One region of the Variovorax sp. YR566 genome, then DNA from elsewhere that is predicted to be linked to it. Evidence: riboswitches for the same ligand, from Rfam matches in the RefSeq annotation. Region 1 holds a riboswitch; the other holds the start of a gene.
The links. Region 1 has a riboswitch for cobalamin ahead of ACTG4X_RS19805 (TonB-dependent receptor domain-containing protein). Riboswitches for the same ligand answer to the same signal wherever they lie in the genome.
Positions count from the first base shown of each region.

Region 1 (6,824 bases):
GCGCGACCTGCCAGGGCTGCCACATGGCGCAGGGACAAGGGGCGAAGGGCGCAGGCGCCTATCCGGCGCTCGCCTCGAACCCGCGGCTCGCAAGCGCGGAATACCCGCTCTACGTGGTGATCAATGGGCAGAAAGGCATGCCCGCCTTTGGCAAGATGCTGAGCGACGAGCAGATCGCTTCCGTGGTCGGCTATGCGCGTACCCATTTCGGCAACCAGTATCCTGACGCCATTGCGGCGGAGAGCGTCAAGAAGCTGCGGCCTTGATCGGCCTTCTTCTTTCGATACCTGGCAGATCCTTTCTTCATCCATCCCAGCAGAGAGACAACACGCATGACCATGACCTCCATCACGAAGAAACTGGCGCTCGTCGCCGCACTGCTCGCAGCCGGCACCGGCGCCGCCCATGCGGCCGATGAAATCATTCGCCACCGCATTCCGAACTCCAGCTTCCCGATTTCGGCGGCGGTGGAAGTGCCATCCTCGTTCACCAACGTCTACCTCTCGGGCCAGGTGCCGCCGCTGCAGGACGCGACCGCGCCCAAGAACAGCGCGGCGGCCTATGGCGGCGACACCAAGGGCCAGACCGTCGGCGTGCTCAAGGCCATCGAGAAGAGCCTCACAGGCCTGGGCCTGACGATGGGCGACGTGGTGAAGATGCAGGTGTTTCTCGTCGGCGATCCGGCCAAGGACAACAAGATGGATTTCGCCGGCTTCATGGAGGGCTACACCCAGTTCTTCGGCACCACCGCCCAGCCCCGACTGCCGGTGCGCTCGGCGATGCAGGTGGCGGCGCTCGCCAACCCGGCCTACCTGGTCGAGATCGAGGTGATGGCGGTGCGTCCCGCCAAGTAAAAAAGCAGTACTGCGCTACTCGCTCAGCCGCACGTAGGTGGCGAGCAGCGCGCTCTTGGCAACAATCCCGAGCAGCACAGGGTTGCCGGCGCTCTCGATCACGGGCAGCCGTTCGCCCAGGTGATCGAGAAAGCGCTGCAGCGCCTCGCCCAGCCCGGTGTCGGCGGTGAGCGGCTGGATGGCCTGCGAGAGCAGGGCGCCCGCGGTCGTTTCCGCTGGCGCCGTGCCGAGCGACGAAAGCGGCACCACGCCGAGGTAGTGGTTGCCTGCATCCACCACGTACAGGTACTTCACCGGGTGCTGCAGGAAGAGCTTGCTCATGGCCTCGCGGTCCGCCTCCGGGCCCACCACCGTTTCGGCCGGCTGCACCAGGTCGCGCATGTGCAGCCCGCGCAGGCGCATCTGCGTGTCGCGCTGCTCGTTGCGGTGCAGGGTGATCTCGTACATCGAGCCGGCATTGGCCGAGCGCGCGACGAAATAAGCGATGACGCTCGCCGCCATCAGCGGCAGCATGACCTGGTAGCTCAGCGTCATCTCGAAGATCATCAGTATGGCCATCAGCGGCGCCTGCGTGGCGCCCGCCAGGAATGCTCCCATGCCGACGATGGCATAGGCGAACGGCGCCGAGGTGGCCGCTGGCCACAGCGCCTGCGCGCCAAGGCCGAACAGCGCACCGACCATGCAGCCGAAGAACAGCGCCGGCGTGAACACGCCGCCCACCGCACCCGAGCCGGCCGTGGCCATCGTGGCGACCGCCTTGGCGACCAGCACCATCGCGATCAGCGTCCATGGCCAGGGCGTGTGCAGCACCGAATTGACCACGCTGTAGCCGTTGCCCCAGACCTCGGGCATGGGCACCGACACTGCACCCATCACGAGCCCGCCCAATGCCAGCCGCCATGGCAACGCAACCGGCAAGCGCGAGAACAGCGCACGGCTGCCCTGCAGCGCGCGCAGGAAGCCGACCGCCGCAAAGCCCAGCAGCACGCCGAGCACGCAGAACAGCACGACCTCGGTGCCGTGGATTTCCGGGAACGCCGGCATCTTGTAAGGAGGCTGGTAGCCGGGCAGGGCGCGCATCGCGACGTTGGCGACCACCGAGGCAATGATGATCGGCCCCACGCTTTCCATCGCGATAGAGCCCAGCACGATCTCGGCGACGAAGAAGGCGCCGGCAATGGGTGCGTTGTAGGCGGCGGTCAGGCCGGCCGCCGCGCCGCAGGCCACCAGCAACCGCAGCCGCTCGACCGGAAAGCGGAACACCCGCCCCAGCAGAGACGACGCCAGCGCCGCCAGCTGCACCATCGAGCCCTCGCGCCCGATGGAACCACCGGTGCCGATGCTCACCAGCGACGAGGCGCTGCGCACCAGCGTCTGCGCCACCGGAATGCGCCCATTGCCGAGCACGATGGCTTCCATGTAGTCGGAGGCGGCGCTGCGCAAGGCGACGCGTTTCGCCAGCACCAGCAGGCTGCCGGCCACCAGTCCACCCAGCGTGGGGCAGGCGATGCGCGCCCACCACGGCAGGTGCTTCGCCATTGCCACCAGCCCTTCGCCGGGACCGAGCACCAGGTGCTCGAAGTGATAGAGCGCCGCGCGAAAGAGTTCGGTCGCCAGCGTGCCGAGCAAACCGGCCACGATGGACCACAGCAGCATCGACTGCCAGCCCGAGACACCGAAGACACGCTGCAGCGCCGAACGAAGATTGAGAACTACCGAGGCGGGCCGCATCATGGGCTGGGATGTTAGCTGCGAGCGCCGCCCAGGCGGGAACACCGAGGAACCGGCTTTGCCGGGCCTCAGGTGTTGCCCCCGGTAGGGGGAAGGAGAAGCGACACGAAGTGCGCGCAGCCTGGGGGCGAGCCAAGTCACTGGCATAAAATCCCGCCCGTTGGTGCCTGCGGCGTGGTTCACGCGCCGCGGTTCAACGGGAAGCAGGAGTGGAAGCCCCCGACCTCATCAGGACGGAACAAGGCCGAAGCCGCCTGCGCTGCCCCCGCAACGGTCAAGCAGACGGCGCCGCAAGGCGCCAACCCCTTTCCATCGAAGCCACTGGGTGCCCTGAAACAGGCGCCTGGGAAGGCGGTGAGGGGCCGTTCTGCCAGCCCGGATACCGGCCAACAAGGCGGCTGCCGCATGCGTGATCTGTGCATGGGGCGGCCATGGCGCCCAGGCGCCGGCGGGGAGGCCGGCGAGGGGTATTGACGTTCGTTCGGCTCATTCATGATTTCCCACGTTTGCTTTTCTCGCGGCCGCGCTCCTGCGCGCCGTCTCCGCCATGCCTGCCTGCCGTTGGCGCTGGCTTCCGCCTTCGGTGGCCTGGCCCATGCACAAGACGCCTCCACGCTGGGCGAAACGGTGGTCACTGCCAACCGCACGCCGCAGGCGCTGTCGGACCTGGTGGGCGACGTGTCCATCATCGACCGCAAGACCATCGAGCGCAGCGGCGCGACCGGCGTGGCCGACGTGCTGGCGCGCCTGCCCGGCATCGAGATCTCGCGCAGCGGCGGCGTGGGCAACACCACCAGCCTGTTCATTCGCGGCGCCGAAACGCGCTTCACGGCCGTGTACCTCGACGGTGTGCGCATCGACTCGCAATCGACCGGCGGCGCCGGCTGGGAAGGCATTCCGCTCTCGCAGATCGACCGCATCGAAGTGCTGCGCGGCCCGGCCGCCGCGGTGTACGGCTCCGACGCCGTGGGCGGCGTGATCCAGCTCTTCACCAAGCGCGGCGAAGAGGGCGTGTCGCCTTACGCGGGCATCGGCTTCGGCAGCAAGGGCCTGCGCAAGATCGAAGGCGGCGTGAGCGGCAAGTCGGGCCTGTTCGACTATTCGTTCGGCGTGGCGCACGAGGAAAGCAAGGGCTACAACGTGCAGCCCGCAAGCAAGCGCAACGTGGTGAAAGACGGCTACACCAGCCCCGACCGCGACGGCTACAACAGCACCTCGGGCAACGTGAAGCTGGGCTTCCAGATCACGCCGGACCAGCGCCTTGAGGCCACGCTGCTCACCAGCGACATCAAGGCTGGCTACGACGCCACCGTCTCTTACAGGACCAAGCCGCCGATCCTGTTCCGCGACGACGTGTCGAACAACACGCTGCGCACCGCCGGCCTGACCTGGTCGGCCAAGTGGAACGACATCTACAGCACCCGCGTGCAGGTGACCGATTCGCAGTCGGTCTACAAGACGCAGCCTTCGTTCTACCGCACTGAAACCAACCTGCGCGGCTACCTGTTCCAGAACGAATTCCGCTTCGGCCCGCACCTGGTGACGGCCACCCTCGAGCGCCGCGAAGACGCGCTCGAAAACGCGCCCACCACCTCGTCGAAGCTGCTGTCGCGCGACCGCTCGCAGGACGCCATTTCGCTCGGCTACGGCTTTGTGCAGGGCCCGCATTCGCTGCAGCTGCATGCACGCCACGACAGGGACAGCGAGTTCGGCGGCAAGACCACCGGCAGCGCGGCCTACGGCTATGCCATCACCCCGTCGCTGCGCTTCACGGCATCGGCTGGCACCGCCTTCCGCGTGCCCACGCTGTACCAGCGCTTCAGCGAGTACGGCGTGTCCACGCTGCGGCCCGAAAGCAGCCAGAACGTCGAGTTGGGCATGAACTACGCCAAGGACGGCACCACCGCCGGCATCGTGGTGTACCGCAACCGCGTGCGCAACCTGATCAACTTCGTCGGCACCGCCACGGGCTGTGCCTCGACGTTCGGCTGCTACACCAACGTGAACCGTGCCACCCTGCAGGGCGCCACGCTGTCGGCCAGCCAGCGCCTGGGCGACGTCACGCTGCGCGCCTCGCTCGACGTACAGGACCCGAAGGATGCCGACACCGGCAACCTGCTCGCGCGCCGCTCCAAGCGCCATGGCACCCTGGGCGCCGACTGGCGCGTGGCCGGCTGGACGCTGGGCGCCGAAGTGCAGTCCTCGAGCAAGCGCTACGACGACGCGGCCAACACCATCAAGCTCGGCGGCTACACCGTGCTGAACCTGTCGGCCAGCACGCAGATCACGCGAGACCTCAACCTCGTGGCCCGCGTCGACAATGTGGGCAACAAGGACTACCAGTTCGCGCGGCTGTACGCCAATGCCGGCCGCACCGCGTACGTCGGTCTCAAGTGGACGCCTCACTAAGCCAAGCTCCCCAACCAGGCGACACCGCCGGTGCCGCGGCAGTCTCGTGCGCCGCGGTGCTGGTGGCTGCCCCGGCTTCGGGGCAGGGCAAGACCACCGTTGCGGCGGCGCTCGCGCGGCTGCATGCGCGCCAGGGGCGGCGCGTGCGCGCCTTCAAGTGCGGGCCCGACTTTCTCGACCCGCACTGGCTGGCGCTGGCCACCGGCGCGCCGGTGCATTCGCTCGACCTCTGGATGACCGGCGAGGCCGATTGCCGCTCGCGCCTGCGCGCCGCAGCGGCCGAGTGCGACCTGGTGATCGTCGAAGGCGTGATGGGCCTGTTCGACGGCACGCCCAGCGCGGCCGACCTGGCAGAACGCTTCAGCCTGCCGGTGCTGGCGGTGATCGATGCGCACGCCATGGCGGGCACCTTCGGCGCGCTGGCCTACGGGCTGCAGAACTTCCGGCCCGGGTTGCCATGGGCCGGCGTGCTGGCGAACCGCGTGGCCAGCGAGAGGCACGCGGGCATGTTGAAAGACGCGCTGCGCGAACCCTCGCAGTGGCTTGGCGCCTTGCCGCGCGACGCGGGGTTTACGCTGCCCGAGCGGCACCTGGGGCTCGTCGCCACTACCGAACTCGGCGATGCGATGGCGCGGCTCGACGCGGCGGCCGACGTGCTGGCCGCCACACCGCTCGGGCAGATGCAGACCAGTCAACTGCCGCAGGTGCGTTTCGAGGCACCCGCATCTGGCGAGGCAGAAGCCGTGCCGCCGCTGCTGGCTGGCCGCACCATTGCCATTGCGCGCGATGCGGCCTTTTCATTCATCTACCCCGCGAACCTCGACGTGCTCACTACGCTGGGAGCGCGGCTGTCTTTTTTCTCGCCGCTCGCAGGCGATGCTTTGCCGGCATGCGACGCGGTCTGGCTGCCCGGCGGCTACCCCGAACTGCACGCCGAAGCGCTGGCCGCCTGCGCGCCGATGCGCGAATCGCTCGCCGCGCATGCCGCTGCGGGCAAGCCGATCTGGGCCGAGTGCGGCGGCATGATGGCGCTGTTCGACGAACTGGCCACGCAAGACGATGCGCAGGTCCACCGCCTCTGGGGCCTGCTGCCGGGCCGCGTGACCATGCAGAAGCGGCTCGCCGGCCTTGGTCCGCAACAGCTCACCCTCGGCAGCCACACCCTGCGCGGACACACCTTCCACTATTCGCGCTGCGAAACGCCACTGGCGCCCGCCGCGCACACTGCCAGGCCCGGCGCGACGCAGCCCGTGGGCGCACGCGGCGGCGAGGCGCTGTACGTGCACGGCCCGGTGCGCGCCAGTTACTTCCACGCGTGGTTTGCCTCCAGCCCGCAAGCCACGGCCCGCCTTTTCGGCGCCATGCCCATCGAGTTGGAGATCCATGCCGCAATCGAATAAGCCGAAGACCGTCGAGCACGAGTTCATCCTGGGCGGCCAGAAGAGCGGCAAGTCGCGCCGCGCCGAGCAGCGCGCGATCGACTGGTTCGCGGCCGATTCCCGCACGCACCGCGCCGTGCTGATCGCCACCGCGCAGGCCTACGACGACGAGATGCTGGAGCGCATCGTGCGCCACCAGGCCGACCGTGCCGAGCGGGTGCCCGGCATGCGCACCATCGAGGAGCCGATCGAACTCGCGCGCGCCGTCGTCACGCAGAGCACGCCCGAGACGCTGGTGGTGGTCGACTGCCTCACGCTGTGGCTCACCAACCTGCTGATGCCCTTGCACTCCGAAGACGCTCGCCCCGTGACGCGCACTCCGGCCACGCACATCGCCATGCTGCTGGTCGCGCTGCGCGAGGCGCGCGGGCCGGTGGTGCTGGTCGGCAAC
Region 1 covers NZ_CP197092.1:4,215,177-4,222,000, reverse strand. The annotation lists gene ACTG4X_RS19820 (c-type cytochrome) at 1-266, shown strand, start outside; gene ACTG4X_RS19815 (RidA family protein) at 333-854, shown strand; gene ACTG4X_RS19810 (ClcB-like voltage-gated chloride channel protein) at 870-2,588, opposite strand; cobalamin riboswitch at 2,731-2,990, shown strand; gene ACTG4X_RS19805 (TonB-dependent receptor domain-containing protein) at 3,078-4,994, shown strand; gene ACTG4X_RS19800 (cobyrinate a,c-diamide synthase) at 4,979-6,394, shown strand; gene ACTG4X_RS19795 (bifunctional adenosylcobinamide kinase/adenosylcobinamide-phosphate guanylyltransferase) at 6,378-6,824, shown strand, end outside.

Region 2 (6,824 bases), 1.2 Mb from region 1:
GGCGGGCGTGATCATCGGCCCGTTCACACCGGGCTTCGTGGCCGACGCGGAAATCGCCGCCCAGCTTGCCGAAATCGGCGTCATGCTGCTGATGTTCGGCGTAGGCCTTCATTTTTCCCTCGACGACCTGCTGGCCGTACGCAAGATCGCACTGCCTGGCGCGATCGCGCAGATCGGCGTGGCCACGCTGCTCGGCGGTGGGCTGGCCCTGTGGTGGGGCTGGAGCCCCGGCGCGGCACTCGTGTTCGGGCTCGCGCTGTCGGTGGCCAGCACGGTCGTGCTGCTGCGCGCGCTCGAAAGCCTGGGCATCCTCGATTCATTTACGGGCCGCATCGCCGTCGGCTGGCTCGTGGTCGAAGACCTGGCGATGGTGCTGGTGCTCGTGCTGTTGCCGCCGCTGGCGGGCACGCTGGGCGGGCAGGGTGCGCAGCAGGCCGGGCCGGTCGATCCGCTGTGGCAGACGCTGGGCCTCACGCTGCTGCAGGTCGGCGGCTTCGTGGCGCTGATGCTGGTGGTGGGGCGGCGCGTCTTCCCGTGGATCCTCTGGCAGGTCACGCGGACCGGCTCGCGCGAGCTGTTCACGCTGTGCGTGGTGGCCGCTGCCGTGAGCATCGCTTTTGCCTCGGCGGCGTTGTTCGGCGTGTCGTTTGCGCTGGGCGCCTTCTTCGCCGGCATGGTGATGCGCGAGTCGCAGTTCGCCCACCGCGCCGCGCAAGAGTCGCTGCCGTTGCGCGACGCCTTCGCGGTGCTGTTCTTCGTGTCGGTCGGCATGCTGTTCGACCCCTCGGTGCTGATCGAGCGGCCGCTGCAGGTACTGGCGGTGGTGCTGGTCATCGTGCTGGGCAAGTCGCTTGCGGCCTGCGCGCTGGTGCTGGTGTTCCGCTACCCGCTGGGCACGGCGCTCACGGTGAGCGCCAGCCTGGCGCAGATCGGCGAGTTCTCGTTCATCCTGGCCGGGCTGGGCGTGTCGCTGGGCCTGCTGCCGGTGGAGGGCCAGAGCCTGGTGCTGGCGGGTGCGCTGATTTCCATTGCCACCAACCCGTTGTGGTTCAGCCTGATCGGGCCGATGCAGAAGTGGCTCCATGCCCGTTCGTCCTTCGCGCGCGGGCTCGAATCGCGCGACGACCCGCTGGCCGAACTGCCCATGACCACCGAGGCCAAGTACCTCTCGCGGCAAGTGGTGCTGGTGGGCTACGGCCGCGTCGGGCGCCGCATTGCGGCCGAACTCGACGCGCACGACATTCCCTACGTGGTGGCCGAGCAGAACCGCGAGCTTGTCGAAAAGCTGCGCGAGGCCGGCACGCCGGCCGTGTGGGGCGACGCGGCCGACCCGGCGGTGCTGATCCAGGCGCACATCGCGCGCGCCCGCGTGCTGGTGGTGGCCACGCCTGACGCCATGAACGTGCGCCAGATGATGGAGACGGCGCGCACGCTCAACCCCACCATCCAGACCGTGATCCGCAGCCACAACGAGCAGGAGGCCCGGCTGCTCACGCAGGAAACCTCTGCCACCGTGTTCCTCGGCGAGCACGAACTCGCCCAGGCCATGGCCCGTGATGTGGTCCAGCGCGCCGTGTCGATGGCCGTGCCGGCTTGAAGACGCCTGCTTTCCTCTTCTTCTCAGAGGTCTTCGATGACCAGCGTGCGGTAGCGCTGGGCGATGGAATAGGGCACGGTGCGCACCAGTTCCATCAGGCGTTCGGCGGCAGCGCCGTCTCTTGTCCTCACCAGCAGGCCCGTGTGGCCGTCGCGCGCCAACTCGGTATAGGCGCGTACCGTCGCGGCGTCGGTGCCGGCGGAGGGCAGGGGGTTGTCGGATGTCTTCGCGGTCGGGGCGATTTCGGCCAGCACCGTTTGCGCGGGCAGCAGATAGACCTCGTCGCCACTCATGCCTTTTTCGATCAGGCGGTGGCCGATGCGGTCGGCGTCTTCCGCACTCGGAAACATCACCATCGAGTAGCCGGTCGGGTAAAAGGCCCCGCCGATGCTCGATCGCATGCCCGGTTCAAGAGTGAAATGCTTCATGCTGCCTCCTGTTCTTGGAAAGGCTTCTGAAAGGTCCCTGACTACAACATTAGGTCGCACCGGCACCGGGCTCTGTAGGAGAAACCCGAAAGCACTGTCAACCGCGTGCGTACCCCGCCCATTCAAAAAAGAACCGACAACCTTGTCAGCCACTCTTACCTCCATGCCCTCATCGAGAAACATCGCGCTCACCGTCCATGAACTGGAGGCGGGCGAGTTCTATTGGGTGCTGATGGAGGCGGTCGACGACACGCCTGGCGAGACCTCCCACGTCTATGTGCCGCTGGAGGCAGCCCACGATCCCTATGCCACCTATTCGAACGCGCTGGTGGCGGGCGTGGCTGTGATGCGGCGGCTGTTCGGACCCGACGGAAGGCCTGCCTGAGGCCCATCAGAGGCCTTCGGCGGAAGGCCTCTCCCTATAATCCCGCCGTTCTGGTGCGTTAATTCTTATTAATCCCGCCAGGCAACACGGTTCGAAGGTGCCCCGCACGCCATCTCATGGCCACGGGGTTAAACGGGAAGCAGGTGCGCCGCGTCGTTCATTCTTGATTGATTGACGCTGCAACTCCTGCGCTGCCCCCGCAACGGTCAGCGGATCTGGAAACCCTCACGCTCATGCCTCCCAGACGGCACGGGCAGCCACTGCGCTTCGGCGTGGGAAGGCGAGGGTTTCGGCCGCGGTGTGCATCCATTCATTGATTGATTGGCACGCCGCGGCGCTCCGCAAGCCCGGATACCGGCCTTCGCAACCGCCTTCGGACGCTGCGGGAGTGCGTGTCCGGGCCTGCCACCGCTTCGCGCTCGCGCGTACCGTCGCAGTCCCTTCGCCTCTTCCGCCGCGTCCTCTATCGGTCAGGAGCCTGCGGGGACGCAGGTCGGAGGAGAAGTTACATGGGTCATGCATCGCCAGCGCGCGATCGCACGGGCGCGCCGCTGCGTTGGACGCGCCTTTCGGGTCTTTCACTGGGTCTGGGGTTGGTTTTTGGGCCTTCCGCGGTCTTCGCGCAGTCGTCGGGTGAAGCAGCCAGCAGCAACAGCCAGAGCCTCAAGCCGGTGCAGGTCGAAGCCGAGCGGCATGCGCCGCTCGCCATCGACGAACCCTCGCACACCGGCAGCCGCCTCGGCCTCACGCCGCTGGAAACTCCGGCCAGCATCGAAGTGCTGACGGGCGACACCATCCGCGCACGCGGCGACGTCTCGGTGATCGATGCCGCCACCCGCGCCACCGGCATCACCGGCACGCCCGGCCCCGGCAACGGCGGCACCGCGATGGTGGCGCGCGGTTTCTCGGGCCACGGCTCGGTGATGCAGCTCTTCGACGGCACGCGCCTCTACGCGGGCGCGGGCACCGTCACCTTCCCGTTCGACACCTGGTCCGTCGACCGCATCGAGGTGCTGCGCGGCGCGGCCTCGGTGATGTACGGCGAGGGCGCTATCGGCGGCGCCATCAACGTGGTGCCCAAGAAGCCGACGCGCGGCCCGATCCAGAACGAGGCGCTGGTCACGGTGGGCTCCGACGCCACCCGCCAGGTGGCCTTTGGCAGCGGCGGGGCGATCAACGACAAGCTCTCCTACCGCTTCGACATCAGCCACCGCCAGACCGACGGCTTCATGCAGCGCGGGCAGGCCGAGAGCCTGGCCGTGGGCGCGGCCGTGCGGCTCGACGTGTCGCCGCAGCTGCAGTTCACGCTGTCGCACGACGAGGGCCGGCAGTCGCCGCAGCGCTACTTCGGCGTGCCGCTGATCGACGGCCGCCTGAGCAGCCAGACGCTGCGCCAGAACTACAACGTCGACGATTCGGAAATCAAGTACCGCGACAAGTGGACCCGGCTCGACGCCCAGTGGACGCCCAACAGCTCCGTCACCGTGCGCAACCAGCTCTACCGGCTGGAGAGCAAGCGCCACTGGCGCGACAGCGAGACCTACACCTACAACGCCACCACGCGGCGCGTGACGCGCGGCGACTACCTGGAAATCGGCCACGACCAGGAGCAGATCGGCAACCGCACCGACGCGACCTTCAAGCACAGCCTGTTCGGCCTGGCCAACCAGGTGCTGGTGGGCTTCGACGCGAATCACATCAACTTCCAGCACAGCAACGATTCACCGTACGGCGGGCGCTCGGTGGTCGACCCCTTCGTCTTCAACCCCGGCTACTACGTCTCGCCGGTGGCCTACACGCCGCGCTACCGGACCAAGACCGACACCTACGCCTTCTTCACCGAAGACAAGCTGGCCTTCAACGAGCAGTGGTCGGTGGTGGGCAGCCTGCGCTGGGACCACGCCAAGGTGGCGCGCACCGACCTGCAGAACGCAGCCAACAACCTCGGCAAGACCTTCGAGTACGCCACCGGCCGCCTCGGCGTGGTGTATGCGCCCGATGTGTCGCAGTCGTTCTATGCGCAGGTGGCACGCGCGGCCGACCCGCTGACCTCGCTCATCTCCACCTCGGCCACGCAGGTGCCGTTCGAGCTCAGCACCGGCCGGCAGGTCGAGGTTGGCTACAAGCGCCAGCTGGCCGACAACAGCGGGGCCTGGACCGTGGCGGCCTATCGCATCGAGAAGACCAAGCTGCTCTCGCGCGACGCGACCGACCCGACCATCACCCAGCAGATCGGCAAGCAGTCGTCCGAAGGCATCGAGGCCACGCTCGACCTGGCGCTCACCTCGACGCTGCGGCTCGAAGCCAACGTGGCCAAGCTGCGCGCGCGCTACGACGACTTCAACGAAGTCGTCAGCGGGCGCCTCGTCTCGCGCGCGGGCAACACGCCCACTGGCGTGCCCGAAGAGGCCGCGAATCTCTGGCTCAACTGGCGCTTCCTGCCGCAGTGGGAGGCTGACTTCGGCGTGCGCTACGTCGGACCGCGCCAGGTCGACTCGGCCAACTCGCGCAAGATCGGCTCCTACACGGTGGCCGATGCGGGCGTGAGCTGGCAGGCGAATCCTTCGCTGAAGCTTGCGCTGCGCGCCTACAACCTGGCCGACCGCCGCTATGCGGTGTCGTTCTCGAACGGCGGCAACCAGTGGTTGCTGGGCCGCCCGCGTTCGTTCGAGCTGTCGGCTCTGGTCAACTTCTGAGCGGCGCTCCCATGACTTCCGCATGGCGCCGCGCCTGGCCGGGCATCCGGCACTGGCTCTACTGGACGCACCGGTGGCTAGGCATCGGCGGCTGCCTGCTGTTCGTCATGTGGTTCGTCTCGGGCGTCGTGATGATGTACGTGGGGTATCCCAACCTCACGGACGAAGAGCGGCTTGCGGGGCTGGCGCCGCTGCGTTTCGAGCAGGCGGCGGTGTCGCCAACCGCTGCACTCGATGCGCTGCCGCAGGCGGCCCGCGTGCAGCCGCGGCGCATGGTGCTGGAGATGCAGGGCGGCATCAACGCCGAGCCCGTATGGCGCATCGTCGATGCGAGCGGAGGCCGGCATACGGTCTCGGCGCGCGACGGCCATGTGCCCGGCCCGGTCGATGCCGCGCAGGCCGAAACCATCGCACGGGCCTTCTCGGGCCATGCGAGTGCGCATCGGGCCGAGACACTGGAGCGCGACCAGTGGACCGTGCCGCAGGGCCTGAACCCGCTGCGCCCGCTGCACCGCATCGAAGTCGGCGACGCGGCCGGCATGGAGCTGTACGTGTCTTCGCGCAACGGCGAAGTGGTGCGCGACACCACACGCGCGGAGCGCTTCTGGAACTGGCTGGGCTCCGTACCGCACTGGATCTACTTCACGCCACTGCGCGCCGATCCGCCGCTGTGGCATGACGTGGTGGTGTGGCTGTCGGCGGCATGCATCGTTTCGGCCGTGACGGGCATCGTCATCGGCATCCTGCGGGTGCGCCTGCGGCGCAGGTTCCGCAATGGCGCGGTCACGCCGTACAACGGATGGATGGCCTGGCACCACATCGCGGGGCTGATCGGCGGCTTCTTCGTGCTGACGTGGATCATCAGCGGCTGGCTGTCGATGAACCCCAATGGCTGGTTCCAGCGCGGGCCGGGCGACGCGGCTGCGATGGCGCACTACACGGGTGCCGGTAAGTCGCCGTTCCCCTGGCCGCCAGCGGTGTTGCCGTCAGGCGAGGGCGAGGCTGCCCCGCGCGAGGCCGTGCTGTTGTGGTTCGACGGCAAGCCGCTGCTGCAGCTGCGCGACGCGAAGGCGCGCGTGCGGGTGGTCGATGCGGCCACCGGCAGCCCCGCCGTCATCGGCAAGGACGACATCCTGCGCGCCGCCGCCCGCCTGCGGCCCGGCGCCATCACCCAGGCCACGCTGCAGACCCGCGAAGACTTCCACTGGTACGGCCACCACCGCGAGCGCACCGTGCCCGTGTGGCGGCTGCAGTTCGACGACCCCGCGCACAGCTGGATCTACATCGACCCGGCCAGCGGGCAGGTCGCCGGCAGCAACGACAGCAATTCGAGGCTGCGACGCTGGCTCTTCAATGCGGCGCACAGCCTCGACTTTCCCTGGCTCATCCAGTACCGGCCGGCCTGGGACCTCGTGGTGTGGCTGCTTTCCATCGTCGGCATCGTGGCCTCGGCCAGCGGCGTCGTGATCGGCTGGCGACGGCTGCGGCGCAAGCCTCGACCATTGGCCATATCGAAGGGGCTTGCGCAAGCAGGCCCATGAACCAACAATCAACTTTCGCACTGCGGTGCATTTCAGGAGGTGCTCGATGCACATCGAACCAGGTCTCGTCGACGGATCCAAGATCTTCCTCAGCTACGCCACGGCGGCAGCTGCTCTCGCCTACACAGGCAAGGTGGCCTTCGATACGGCCGTGAAGGACGGCCTTGCCGCCCTGGC
Region 2 covers NZ_CP197092.1:3,049,129-3,055,952, forward strand. The annotation lists gene ybaL (YbaL family putative K(+) efflux transporter) at 1-1,597, shown strand, start outside; gene ACTG4X_RS14190 (hypothetical protein) at 1,621-2,025, opposite strand; gene ACTG4X_RS14195 (hypothetical protein) at 2,189-2,410, shown strand; cobalamin riboswitch at 2,490-2,787, shown strand; gene ACTG4X_RS14200 (TonB-dependent receptor) at 2,920-5,106, shown strand; gene ACTG4X_RS14205 (PepSY domain-containing protein) at 5,118-6,647, shown strand; gene ACTG4X_RS14210 (energy-coupling factor ABC transporter permease) at 6,694-6,824, shown strand, end outside.
Region 2: it holds a riboswitch for cobalamin, as region 1 does, so the genes downstream of both, ACTG4X_RS14200 (TonB-dependent receptor) here and ACTG4X_RS19805 (TonB-dependent receptor domain-containing protein) in region 1, are expected to answer to the same signal.